Regions from separate parts of the Streptomyces sp. DH10 genome, predicted to be linked through region 4. Evidence: riboswitches for the same ligand, from Rfam matches in the RefSeq annotation. Region 4 holds a riboswitch; each other region holds the start of a gene.
The links. Region 4 has a riboswitch for cyclic di-AMP ahead of QC385_RS08835 (C40 family peptidase). Riboswitches for the same ligand answer to the same signal wherever they lie in the genome.

Region 1 (3,101 bases), on a different contig from region 4:
TAGTACTCGGTCATCTCGGCGGCCGAGCGGTCCTTGCCCTCGAAGGTGTAGACGCCGTCCTTGTAGAACTCGGACGCGGCGACGTCGAGGGCCAGGGCGATCTGCTCGCCGGGGGTGTAGCCGGCCTCGTTGATCGCCTCGAGGATGAGGTCGAGGGCCTCGCGGTTGGAGCCGAGGTTCGGGGCGAAGCCGCCCTCGTCGCCGAGGCCGGTGGCCAGGCCCTTCGACTTCAGGACCTTCTTCAGCGTGTGGTAGACCTCGGCGCCCCAGCGCAGGGCCTCGGAGAAGGACTCCGCGCCGATCGGGGCGATCATGAACTCCTGGATGTCCACGTTGGAGTCGGCGTGCGAGCCGCCGTTCAGGATGTTCATCATCGGCACCGGCAGCAGGTGCGCGTTCGGGCCGCCCAGGTAGCGGAACAGCGGAAGGTCGCTGGCCTCGGAGGCGGCGTGGGCGACGGCGAGGGAGACGCCGAGGATGGCGTTGGCGCCGAGGGAGCCCTTGTTGTCGGTGGCGTCCAGGTCGAACATGGCCTGGTCGATCAGGCGCTGCTCGGTGGCGTCGTAGCCGACCAGCTCCGGGCCGATCTGCTCGATGACCGCGAGGACGGCCTTCTCCACACCCTTGCCGAGGTAGCGGTTCGAGTCGCCGTCGCGCAGCTCGATGGCCTCGAAGGCGCCCGTGGAGGCGCCGGACGGGACGGCGGCACGACCGGTGCTGCCGTCGTCGAGGCCGACCTCGACCTCGACCGTGGGGTTGCCTCGGGAGTCCAGGATTTCCCGGGCTACGACGACGTCGATGGACGGCACGAGCATCTCCTTCTTCATGTGACGCGGGTACGCGGGCCGCGGGGGCCCGGCGAGGCGCGGGCCGCGGTGGCTCGCGACATGAGCCTAACCGGCTCCGGGCGATCGGCCACCGGGTCGCCCACCCCATGGACAGAACCGAGAGTAAATTGTTTCCGAACGGAACAAAGCCGGATCGCAAAGACCGGCAGAAAAAACCCCGCCCCGGCGCGCACGGGGGATGACGCGCCGGGGCGGGGAGCCCGTGGGGACGGGGGTGGGCCGCTGCTTACTTCAGGTGCAGCTGCTGGCCCGGGTAGATCAGGTTGGCGTCCGTGATGATGTCCTTGTTCAGCTCGAACAGCTTCTCCCAGCCGCCCTCGACCTTCTGCTCGGTCGCGATGGAGCTGAGGGTGTCGCCCTTGACGACCTTGTACTCGCCGTCGCCCTTCTTGACCTTCTTGCCGGTCGGGGTGGTGACGGTCTTCTGGGTCTTCTGGGTCTGGGCCGGGCGCTCGTCGGAGCGGGAGGCCGGCTGCTGCTCGGTCTGGCGGGTCTCGGTGGAGCCGCTGCTCTGCTCGGAGCCGCCGCTGTAGCCGGCGCTCGACAGGCCCTTGCCGCAGACCGGCCAGGCACCCTTGCCCTGGCCCGCGAGGACCTTCTCGGCGATCTCGATCTGCTGGGACTTGGTGGCCTGGTCGGCGGTGGAGGCGTACTTGGTGCCGCCGTAGCCGGACCAGGTGGAGGCGGAGAACTGCAGACCGCCGTAGTAGCCGTTGCCGGTGTTGATCGACCAGTTGCCGCCGGACTCGCACTGGGCGACGGCGTCCCACTCGGAGGCGGTGGCGGCGGAGGCGTTGCCGGCCGCCATCAGCGGGGCGGCGACGGCGGCACCGGTGACACCGGCGATGGCGATGACCCGAGAGGCCTTGGACGGACGGCGGTGCGTGCCCTTGCCGGAAAACAGCATGGAGAGATCCCCTCACCGACGCCTACGAGGTGAGCTGTCGGGTTCGGGCCGGTTGAGTTGCCCGGCCGCGTCCCTCCCGGGACGCGGCTTCACCCCAAGCCGGACCTGCCGTCGAGTTGCCTCAACCGCCGGGCCCGGCACTTACCTTGGGTCCCCCGCTCCTGCCTACGGCGCTTGACGCGACGACTGTTCCCGTGCGGCCGCTGGCAGGATTCGGCGTTGCGGCAGCCGGGGCTCGTGGTGACGAGCGGTCATGACCGTAGACATGCGATCCGCGGAATTTCAAAGACGATCAGGGCTTCTGAGATCTATCTCTCACCGGGCTTATACGGGACATTCGGTACGAACGGTGGCGTGAACTCGCACGGTTTAGGGGTGACTTCCGCCGCCGTTTCCGTACTGCCCCACCAGCTACTCGTCGCCCGCTTCGACCCGTACCGTGAGCTTCTGACCGGGGCGGATGAGGTTCGGGTCGACGCCGACGGCCACCTCGTTGCCGACGTAGAGCGCGCGCCATCCGCCGCTGAGGTCAAGGGAGTCGGCGATGGACCAGAGGCTGTCGCCGGGACGGACGACGTAGGGGCCGTCCGTCGCCTCGCGCGAGGCTTCGTCGCCGCGCGAGGCGTGGCGGCCCGCGACCCCGGACGGACGGCCGTCCTCAGCCGCGGTGTCCTCGTCGGCACTGGGGCCTCGATGGCGGCCGGAGCCGGTGTCGGTGAGGGCCGAAGAGTCGTCGTTCTGTGGCGACTTGTCAGACTTGTCACTCTCGGGACCGGCCGAGGGGGAGCTGTCGGAGTCCTGGTCCTGCGACTGGTCCCGCGGCTGCTCCTGCGTCGAGGAATCGGCGGAATCGGACGACTTGTCGGACTTGGCGGTTTCGTCCTCCGAGGTCGACGGCGCGTCAGGGGACGGCGACGCGGACGGAGAAGACGAAGGAGACGACTCGGAGGAGTCGAGCAGTCCGGGCGAGTCCGTCGGAGCGGACGAGCCGGACGTGTCCGAGTCCTTGTCCTGCTGGAGACCCGAGAGCAGCCCGCAGGTGCGCCACGCGCCGACCCCCTGGTCGGCGAGGATTCTCTCGGCCACGGCTATCTGCTGGGAACGGCTGGCCAGGTCGGCACTCGGGGCGTAGTCGAGGCCGCCGTGGTTCTCCCAGTCCTCCTGGGACAACTGGAGGCCGCCGAAGTACCCGTTGCCGGTGTTCTGGCTCCAGGCGCCGCCGGTCTCGCAGTCTGCGACCCGGTCCCAGGTCGTGCCGTCGGCCGCGCTGGCGCCGGAGGCTCCGAGGAGCGGAATCGCGATGGCGGAGCCGGTCACTCCGGCCGCGACGAGGAGAGCCGGAGCCT
Region 2 (3,101 bases), on a different contig from region 4:
ACATCGGGCAACCGCTCCACTGTGAAGTCCACGATGGCGAGCAACACGCCGACCGGGGCTATCAGCAGCCAGACCACCAGTTCGGGGCGGGCACCGGTGGCGGCCGCCAGGACCGCGCAGACCGCGGCAGTGCTGGCGGTGAGGACGGGCGTGCTGGGGCCGTAAGAGGCGCAGTCGGCGCAGCGGGCCCGCCCCAGCCATCCGTTCCCGGCGCCGGCGAAGGGGTGTCCGGCGGGACACGCTTCCCGCCACGGTTCCTCGGGCTGCACGGAAAGCCGGTACGCGGCGCGCGGTATGAGCAGGCCGGTGCCGGCACCCCACAGGACCGCCACCGCGGTGATCCAGAACGTTTCCACCGGATGGAGCCTAAGCTCAGCCCGGTCCGGTGATGCGGACGGCCCGTACCGTGAGGAGCACGTGCATGCTGTTGAGGCCCGGAACGACCTGCTCTGATGCAATCGCGCTGCTGGACCGCCTAACCGATCAGGGGCTCACCGACCTCCAGAACGCCGCACCCCACCATTTCATCGCCCGCACCGCGGACGGCGTGACCGAGAACTGGGAGCAGGCCGCCAACAGGGTGGTGGGCCAGTACGACCGGTGGACGCTCCAGGCCACGACCGATCTGCTGGAGGCCTTCGTCGACCGGTCGGTGGCCGCCAGGCTGCGGGGCGAGCGCTACAACGCGATCGTGCACGGCCAGTTCACACCGGACCGGTGGACGTTCCTGCTCAACACCGAACTGCAGGAAGTGCGTACGTACTTCATGGAGCTGGCCAATGAACTGCGCCGGATGCACGAGCGGTTCACTTACCACGGGATGCGGACGGTGGTGTTGGACACCAACGACCTGCTGCACTACATGCGCTTCGACAAGATTCCGTGGCAGCGGCTCTTCGGCCCCGGCACGTCCGTGATGATCCCGCACGTCGTGATCGACGAGATCGACAAGAAGTCGTACGACACCCGCGACACCGGCGTCCGGAAACGGGCGCGCGCCGTCTTCGCGCTCCTGGAGCAGACTCTGGCCCAGATCGAGGCTGAAGGCCACGCGGTGGTGCACGAGGACACCGTCGTTGACGTCCTCCTGGACGAGCCCGGGCACGTGCGGCTGCCGAACAACGACGATGAGATCGTCGCGCGCGCCTGCTATCTGCAGCAGGCCATCGCACCGGCACCGGTCACGGTGGTCACCGGGGACAACGGAATGCGGGCCCGCGCACTGTCCTGGGGGCTGAAGGCCAAGGTTCTGGACGAGAAGTACAAGATCGAGCGACTGAGTGCAGCGGAGAAGGCCGCCAACGAGCAGGCCATCACCTTCGAGGTGCCCGCCGACGGAGACGGATAGACGGGGTTCTGGCCGGGGTCTCAGCCGGTGGACCAGGCGCGCAACTGCGCGGCGACCTCCTGGACGCGGGCGCCCCGTGCTTGGCGCGCATGACGAGCGCGAGGGCTTCCTCCGGCTCGTAGTCCAGCGCGACGCCGTTGGTGCTGAGGAACGTCTCGGCGACCAGCCAGGCGAAGAACTCGTTCTTCGCCTCCAGCGGCTCGTGCAGCGCGATGCTTTCCAGCATGGCCGCGGCCTTGAGCCAGTCGCTCGCTTCTCTGAACTACCGACTGGGGTCTCACAAGACGAAGGGGCCGCCCACGAGCTGCGTGGCAACTCATGGGCGGCCCCAGACCCCGCTTCGACCTGTGAGCGCTAGGAGCGCTGGAAGAGGGCAATCAGCCCCAGCCAGATGGTCATCACGGCAACTGTTGCGCCACCGCCGTAAGCGAGGCTCTCAAGGACGCCTGCGTCACACTCTCTGGAAATGGACCAGGTAATTGAGCCGATCAAGCAGGATGTGAGAACGGAGATCGCAACCCACAGCTTCAGATCCCGACGCGTCATCGGGTAGTCCCTTCACGAATCCGCGGTCCGTCAGCAAGGCAGCACCAGACGGACCGCTAGACAAACAGCGATCACATGGCCTTTCGGCCGGTCTGATGGCCTGCGAAGTGAGCTGTCGGATTCGGGGGTCTGTTTCCCCGGCCGCTAATGGGCGGCTTCATCCCAAGGGCAACTCCGTAGAGAGCCCGTCGTCTTGGGTCCTCCGCTCTCGCCCACCGCTCCTTCCATGCGGTCGGTAGACATTTCCGAGCTGACCACGTGGCGAGATTCGGCTAGACGTGGCAGCCCCTCCTCGAAAGTAGCATGCACGGACGTTGGCCGGTGGCGGCGTCATGAGGCACATCGCTGCAAAGTGCAAGACATCACGCTGAGTTCGGCGGTGCCCCAGGCGTTTCGGTGTAGGCCAGAAGGTCCCGGCACCTAGGTGCCTGGAGTCAGGCAGCAAACCGCGACTGGTGATCAGGGGCGGGGGCCGTCTGCATCCGTGGTCCGGACCGCAACTTGGCTGAAGCTGGGCAGGCCGAGGTGGACCATGGTTGATGCGCGAGCCTGCACGGCATCGAGCTGGGGGTGAGGAACCGGGTCACGCGGCGTGACCGTGCTGCTGGCTCTGTGGCAGGCCGCGGCTGCCCATGGGCGCCGGGTCGGGCCAGGTGGCCGTACCGGTGTCGGCGGCGCGGGTGTCCTGGGTGGCGAAGACGTCGGCGAGCTGCGGAATGCGGTCGCGGGTCTTGCCGAGGGCCTTGAGGAACGGGTCGGCGGCGGCCGCAAGCGCCGCGTCGCGGACGAAGTCCTCGGGGGACTTTCCGAGGAGGTGAGCAGCCGCTGTGACGCGCTCGTACTCCTCCGGCTCGAAGGACGGCACCTGGGGTCCGTTCTGGTCCATACGAGCGACGGTACCAGCGGGTCCGGCCCCTGCCGAAGCCGTTCGGACAAGAAGAAAGGGGCAGCGGCCGTTAGACGGCGGGTGCCCCTTTAAGTCTGTGACGACCATACCACGTGATCACTGCCGCGCACGGTGTGGGCGATCACCTCGGCTAGGGTGCTGCGATGGTCACAGCTCCTGCTGTTTCGGATTCCTACGCGCGGCACGTGCTGGCCCGTATGTCGGACTTCTTCACCGACGAAGGCACGCCGTGGGCGCGCCGTCTGTGGGACATAGGTTCCGTGCTCGCGCTCGAGGAACTCTGGGAGGCCGGCTCCTGGC
Region 3 (3,101 bases), 220 kb from region 4:
ACCGGCTGCTGTGGTCCATCACCCTGGACCGGGAGCTGGCCGAGACCGCCCTCGGCAAGATCGAGGCCGAGGTGGGGCAGGTGTACGCCGCGGTCGACCAGGACGGGGTCGACGGGCTCACGCTCATCGAGCCGGGCTACCTCATGCCGCACCCGACCCTGCCCGCGGTACGGGTCGACCGGCGCGACGAGCTGTGGGGCGAGCCCATCAGCAAGGTGCTGCTGCGCCACCCGTACCTGACGGACGACGAGTTGGCGGCGACGGCCCGCTCGGTGGTCGGTTCACTCGCGACGGTGACGATGTCGGGGCCCGGCACGGTCGAGCTCCAGCCGTGCGGGATCACCAAGGCGACGGGCCTGGCGCTGGCGGCCGAGCACCTGGGGCTGCGGCCCGCGGACACCGTCGCCTTCGGCGACATGCCCAACGACATCCCGATGTTCGACTGGGCCGCCCACGGCGTCGCCATGGCCAACGCCCATCCCGAACTCAAGGCCGTGGCCGACGAGGTCACCCTGTCGAACGAGGACGACGGCATCGCCGTCGTCCTCGAACGACTGCTGGGCGGGGCGGCTCAGTACGGGCCGTTGACGTTGTCGATCGAGCCGTAGCGGTCGGCCGCGTAGTTGCAGGCCGCGGTGATGTTGGCGACCGGGTCGTACGGGTCCCACGACGTGCCGTCCACGTGGTAGGCCTGGAAGGTCGGGTCGATGGTCTGGAGGAGACCCTTGGACGGGGTGCCCTTCGCGGCGTTCGAGTCCCAGTTGTTGATCGCCTGGGGGTTGCCGGACGACTCGCGCATGATGTTGCGGTGGATGCCCTCGTACGAACCCGGGATCCCCTTCTGCGCCATGATGTCCAGCGCCTCGCGGATCCAGCCGTCCAGGTTGTCGGCGTAGGTCTTCGCGGAGGCCTGGGTGGCCTTCGCGACGCCGCCGGCGGGCTTCGCGGCGGGCTTGGCGGGGGCGGAGGACTTGGTCGCCGTCTTCTTCTTCACGGCGTCCGTCTTGGCCGTCTTCACCTTCAGCTTCAGACCCGGGTGGATCAGCTTCGGGTCGTCGCCGACGGTGGCGCGGTTGTCCTTGTAGAGCTGCTTCCAGCCGCCCGACACGTCGTACTTGTCCGCGATGCGGTAGAGCGAGTCGCCCTTGGCCACGGTGTACGTGAGGGACTTGGCGGGCTGGGCCGCCTGCGGCACGGACTGTGCGGCGGCGGGTGCGCTCTGGCTCGGCTGGGCGGCGGCCTGCGTCGCGCCGAGCAGCGGGAGGGTGAGTGCCGCTCCGCCGGTGCCGACGGCCACGGCACGGCGGGTGAGCTGGTTGCTTCTGGGGCGACGGTGCTTGCCTCGGGGCATGGCGATATTCCTCTCCGACGCCTGCGAGGTGAGCTGTCGGGTTCGGGCCGGGAGGTGCCCGGCCGCCCACGGTGCTGTATGCCGTGGGCGGCTTCACCCCGAGCCGTTCCGCTGTGCGGACCGGCGACTTACCTGGGTCCCCCGCTCCTGCCATGCGTGAGTGAGTGGGTTCGTGTGGGGAGTCCGGGCGGTGGCAGGATTCGGCGTCCGCCGGACAGGCCCGGAACGTATGCGAGAGCACATGTCGGGAACAAGCACCTGAGTCACACGTCGCGCCGGTCGACCTTGGTCAGGGGGATATGAGCCGCTTGATCCTTTGCTGGAGCCAAGGCTCAACTGGCTTTCGGCGGAAGGAGGTACGGGCCGGTGCCGGAGTGGGGCGTCGCAGGGGATAACGTGATTCAACTCACTGATCACAAGTCCGTGGGGCAATGTACGCCAAGGGGAATTTGCTTACTCAATACGGCAAATCGCATATAACGCACTACTTCCCGGTAAGTCGATAAATGTCTGCTCTTATGAGCTGATCGAAAATATCGCGGTCGTGATCGGATACCGCCCGGCCTGTAACCATGGGCGCTGGCGGTGATCGAAACGTGACCGGATACGCTGACTCGAGTGATGGCAGCGACCTATCGACAAACCGCGTAATCACCGGCAGACACCAGCAGACACACCGGCAGACACCAGCAGACAGGAGACCCCTCGTGACCGACGTCGGGCCGTTCGGGCTGAGCGTGCGGGACCAGGCTCTGGAAGCCGATGTCCAGGCCGGGATGGCGGCTGTCGAGGAAGGCTTGCTCGAGGCCACCAAGAGTGAGGTGCCCTTCATCACGGAGGCCGCCCAGCACCTGGTCCGGGCCGGCGGCAAGCGGTTCCGTCCGCTGCTCGTGATGCTCTCCGCCCAGTTCGGCGACCGGTACGCGCCCGGGATCGTGCCGTCGGCCGTCGTCGTGGAGCTGACCCACCTCGCCACGCTGTACCACGACGACGTGATGGACGAGGCCGCCGTGCGCCGCGGGGTGGCGAGCGCGAACGCCCGCTGGGGCAACTCCGTCGCGGTCCTCACCGGCGACTTCCTCTTCGCCCGCGCCTCGCACATCCTGGCCGACCTCGGCCCGGAGGCGGTGCGGGTGCAGGCCGAGGCGTTCGAGCGGCTGGTGACCGGGCAGATCCTGGAGACGGCCGGCCCTCAGGACGGCCGCGACCCCGTCGAGCACTACCTGGACGTGCTGGGCGGCAAGACCGGTTCCCTGGTGGCGGTGTCGTGCCGGTTCGGCGCGATGATGTCCGGCGCCGACGACACGGTCGTGGACGTGCTGACCCAGTACGGCGAGCGGCTCGGCGTCGCCTTCCAGCTCGCGGACGACGTCCTGGACATCGCCTCCGACTCCCACGAGTCCGGCAAGACCCCCGGCACCGACCTGCGCGAGGGCATCCCCACGCTGCCGGTGCTGCGGCTGCGCGAGCGCGCCGCCCGGCTCGGACTCGCGGACGACATCGCCCTGTGCGAGCTGCTGGACTCCGACCTCACCGACGACGACCGGCACGCCGAGGCCCTGCGCCTGCTGCGCGCCCACCCGGCGCTGGAACAGGCCCGGCAGGACACGATCCGCTACGCCCAGGACGCCCGCTCGGCGCTGGCGCCGCTGCCCGAGTGCACCGCGAAGACGGCGCTGGTGGAGCTGTCCGACGCGGTCGTGCACCGGGCCGGCTAGCCCCTCTTTCCCGTACGACCCCTACGGGTCGG
Region 4 (3,101 bases):
GGGTGGAGCGGTAGTTCTGCTCCAGCAGGATCGTCGTCGCGTCCGGGTAGTCCTCCTCGAACTGGAGGATGTTGCGGATCGTCGCGCCGCGGAAGGCGTAGATCGACTGGTCGGCGTCACCCACCACGCACAGCTCGGCGGGCGGGACGTCGTCCGGGCCGGGCGGTACGTCGACGGGGTGCTCGGAGGTGCCGACGAGCTCCCGGACGAGGGCGTACTGGGCGTGGTTGGTGTCCTGGTACTCATCCACCAGCACATGGCGGAAGCGGCGGCGGTAGTGCTCGGCGACGTCCGGGAAGGCACGGAGCAGGTTGACCGTCGTCATGATCAGGTCGTCGAAGTCGAGGGCGTTCGCCTCGCGCAGCCGCGACTGGTACATCGCGTAGGCCTGGGCGAGGGTCTTCTCGAAGCCGTCGGAGGCTTGGGCGGCGAAGTCCTCCTCGTCGATCAGCTCGTTCTTCAGATTGCTGATCTTGGCGCTGAAGGACTTCGGCGGGAAGCGCTTGGGGTCGAGGTCCAGGTCGCGGCAGACCAGGGCCATCAGGCGCTTGGAGTCGGCGGCGTCGTAGATCGAGAAGGAGGACGTGAAGCCGAGCTTCTTGCTCTCGCGCCGCAGGATGCGCACGCACGCGCTGTGGAAGGTCATCACCCACATCGCGTTCGCCCGCGGGCCGACGAGCTGCTCGACGCGTTCCTTCATCTCGCCCGCGGCCTTGTTGGTGAAGGTGATCGCGAGGATCTGGCCCGGGTGCACTCCCCGCTCGGCGAGCAGGTGGGCGATGCGGTGCGTGAGCACGCGGGTCTTGCCGGAGCCGGCGCCGGCCACGATGAGCAGCGGGGAGCCGGAGTGGACGACGGCGGCGCGCTGGTTGTCGTTCAGCCCCTCCAGGAGGGTGGCGGTGTCCACCACCGGGCGCGGGGCGCCGTCGCGGTAGTAGGCGTCCCGGTCCGGGGGCACGTCGAACTTCCCGCCGAACAGATCGTCCGGAACCGGCTCCGGTACGTGATCGTCCTCGGGTGGCGGCGGGGGCTCGTCCGCGGGGCCCCGCTGGGCCTGGAGGTCCGCCAGGAAGCTGTCGTCAAAGAGGCTGCTCATCGCTCTCCGAGTCTAGGGCGCCCCACTGACAGCCCGCCGCCGCCCCGAGAACATCGCCGAAAGGATCCCCTCGTCACCCTGCATCCCCGCACGATCACAGCCCGCTACGCCGTCACAATTATGACGAACTCATGACCAAACCTCCTCCGCCGATGACGCTCGGCGACGCCCTCGGCTAAGGTCACGAAAATGTATCGGGCATATCGCCCATCAACCTTCACAAGGGCCACACGAGTTGGCTACCGTGCGGGCAGGCCGCACGACCCCCACCGGCGAACGTCGCCGGGCCGCGCGGCCTCCGCCGAGTCCGGTGTGCCGCAGCGGCAGCCGGAGCCGGGGACCCAACCGAGAACTCTGGGGTGAATCGGCCCCGCTCCCTTCGCGGAGACGGCCGTAGGGCAACCCTTCCGATGTACCCGCCCGAACCCGACAGCTAACCCGGTAGGCGGAGCATGGAAGGAGTCGCCTCCCTTGGCGTCGCACCGCAAGTCGCGTCCCGCGGGTACGCGCGTCGCAGGCATACGGACCCCCGCCCTCGCAACGGCGGCCCTCACGTCCGTGGCCCTGCTGTCCCAGTCGGCCAACGCCGCCCCCGAGGCCGACGACAAGCCGAGCCTGGAAGAAGTCGAGAAGAAGGTCGACGACCTCTACCGCCAGGCCGAGTCGGCCACCGACAAGTACAACGCGGCCAAGGAGAAGACCGCGAAGCAGCGCAAGCGCGTCGACACCCTCCTCGACGGTGTCGCGCAGCGCACCCAGAAGCTCAACGAGGCACGGGAGAAGCTGGGTTCCTTCGCCGCCGCCCAGTACCGCACCGGCGCCTCCGCGCCGGACACGGCGACGTTCCTGCTCGCGGACACCCCGCAGGACTACTTCGACCAGACCCAGCTGATGGACCGGATGACCGGCCGTCAGAAGATCGCGGTCGACGACTACGTCACCCAGCAGTCCGAGACGATGAAGAAGCGTCAGGAGGCCACCGAGAGCCTCCAGACGCTCAACGAGACGCAGGGCGACCTGAAGACGGCCAAGGCGACCGTCCAGCGCAAGCTCGCCGACGCGCGCGAACTGCTGTCGAAGCTGACCGCCGAGGAGAAGGCGCGGCTCGCGGCGATCGAGAGGGAGAAGCAGCAGGAGGCCGCCCGCAAGGCCGCCGAGCTGGCCCGGCAGCAGGCCGCACAGCAGCGGGCGCAGGAGGAGGCCGCCCAGCAGCAGGAGAGCGGTTCGTCCTCGCCGTCGGGCTCGTCCTCCACGGGCTCGTCCTCCTCGACGGCCCCGGCAGACTCCTCGTACGCCACCAAGGCCGAGAAGGCCCTCGCCTTCGCCCGCGCCCAGATCGGCAAGCCGTACGTCTGGGGCGCCGTCGGTCCCGGCTCCTACGACTGCTCCGGCCTCACCCAGGCCGCGTGGAAGGCCGCGGGCGTCACCCTGCCGCGCACGACCTGGGACCAGGTCAACGCCGGCACGACCGTTTCCCTGGCCAACGCACAGCCCGGTGACCTGGTCTTCTTCTACGACGACCTCTCACACGTCGGCATCTACATCGGCAACGGCATGATGATCCACGCCCCGAAGCCCGGCACCTATGTGCGCGAGGAGTCGATCTACTACGACGGCGAGTCGTCGATCCACAGCGTGGTGCGGCCGGCCTGAGAGCCCGTACGTCACCGAGGGCACGCGCGCGTGAGGGCGCTCACGCTTTTTGAAGCGCACGCGCGCGTGCCCCGTTTTTGAAGGCAGGCGCGCGTGCCCCGCATGGAACGGACGCGGCGCCTCCTAGCATCGGCTCCATGCCCGGCCCCTCCCCCTCCACCGCCTGGTGGGCGCAGCGAGCGCCGTCCGCGAGTGCCGCCGTGCTGGCGACCGGCACCCTGGCGGTCGGACTGGATCTGGCGGGGTACGGCGTCCTCTCCCGCATCGCCCTCGGCCTGGCCTGCGCGGCCTGGCTGATGCTCGCCGCGGACTTCACCCTGCGGCTGCTGCTCGCCGGCACGCGATGGCGGGC

Region 1: it holds a riboswitch for cyclic di-AMP, as region 4 does, so the genes downstream of both, QC385_RS06310 (transglycosylase family protein) here and QC385_RS08835 (C40 family peptidase) in region 4, are expected to answer to the same signal.
Region 2: it holds a riboswitch for cyclic di-AMP, as region 4 does, so the genes downstream of both, QC385_RS15760 (hypothetical protein) here and QC385_RS08835 (C40 family peptidase) in region 4, are expected to answer to the same signal.
Region 3: it holds a riboswitch for cyclic di-AMP, as region 4 does, so the genes downstream of both, QC385_RS07730 (transglycosylase SLT domain-containing protein) here and QC385_RS08835 (C40 family peptidase) in region 4, are expected to answer to the same signal.

What each region holds. Positions count from the first base shown of each region.
Region 1 covers NZ_JARVKU010000002.1:583,179-586,279, reverse strand. Annotated here, with positions in the region: gene eno (phosphopyruvate hydratase) at 1-809, opposite strand, end outside; gene QC385_RS06310 (transglycosylase family protein) at 1,075-1,755, opposite strand; cyclic di-AMP (ydaO/yuaA leader) riboswitch at 1,760-1,938, opposite strand; gene QC385_RS06305 (LysM peptidoglycan-binding domain-containing protein) at 2,167-3,101, opposite strand, start outside.
Region 2 covers NZ_JARVKU010000006.1:295,046-298,146, forward strand. Annotated here, with positions in the region: gene QC385_RS15750 (prepilin peptidase) at 1-356, opposite strand, end outside; gene QC385_RS15755 (PIN domain-containing protein) at 422-1,348, shown strand; gene QC385_RS15760 (hypothetical protein) at 1,314-1,574, opposite strand; cyclic di-AMP (ydaO/yuaA leader) riboswitch at 1,978-2,138, opposite strand; gene QC385_RS15765 (hypothetical protein) at 2,478-2,780, opposite strand; gene QC385_RS15770 (hypothetical protein) at 2,945-3,101, shown strand, end outside.
Region 3 covers NZ_JARVKU010000003.1:188,090-191,190, forward strand. Annotated here, with positions in the region: gene QC385_RS07725 (HAD family hydrolase) at 1-608, shown strand, start outside; gene QC385_RS07730 (transglycosylase SLT domain-containing protein) at 572-1,351, opposite strand; cyclic di-AMP (ydaO/yuaA leader) riboswitch at 1,355-1,528, opposite strand; gene QC385_RS07735 (polyprenyl synthetase family protein) at 2,059-3,069, shown strand.
Region 4 covers NZ_JARVKU010000003.1:407,695-410,795, reverse strand. Annotated here, with positions in the region: gene pcrA (DNA helicase PcrA) at 1-1,096, opposite strand, end outside; cyclic di-AMP (ydaO/yuaA leader) riboswitch at 1,386-1,559, shown strand; gene QC385_RS08835 (C40 family peptidase) at 1,568-2,749, shown strand; gene QC385_RS08830 (hypothetical protein) at 2,887-3,101, shown strand, end outside.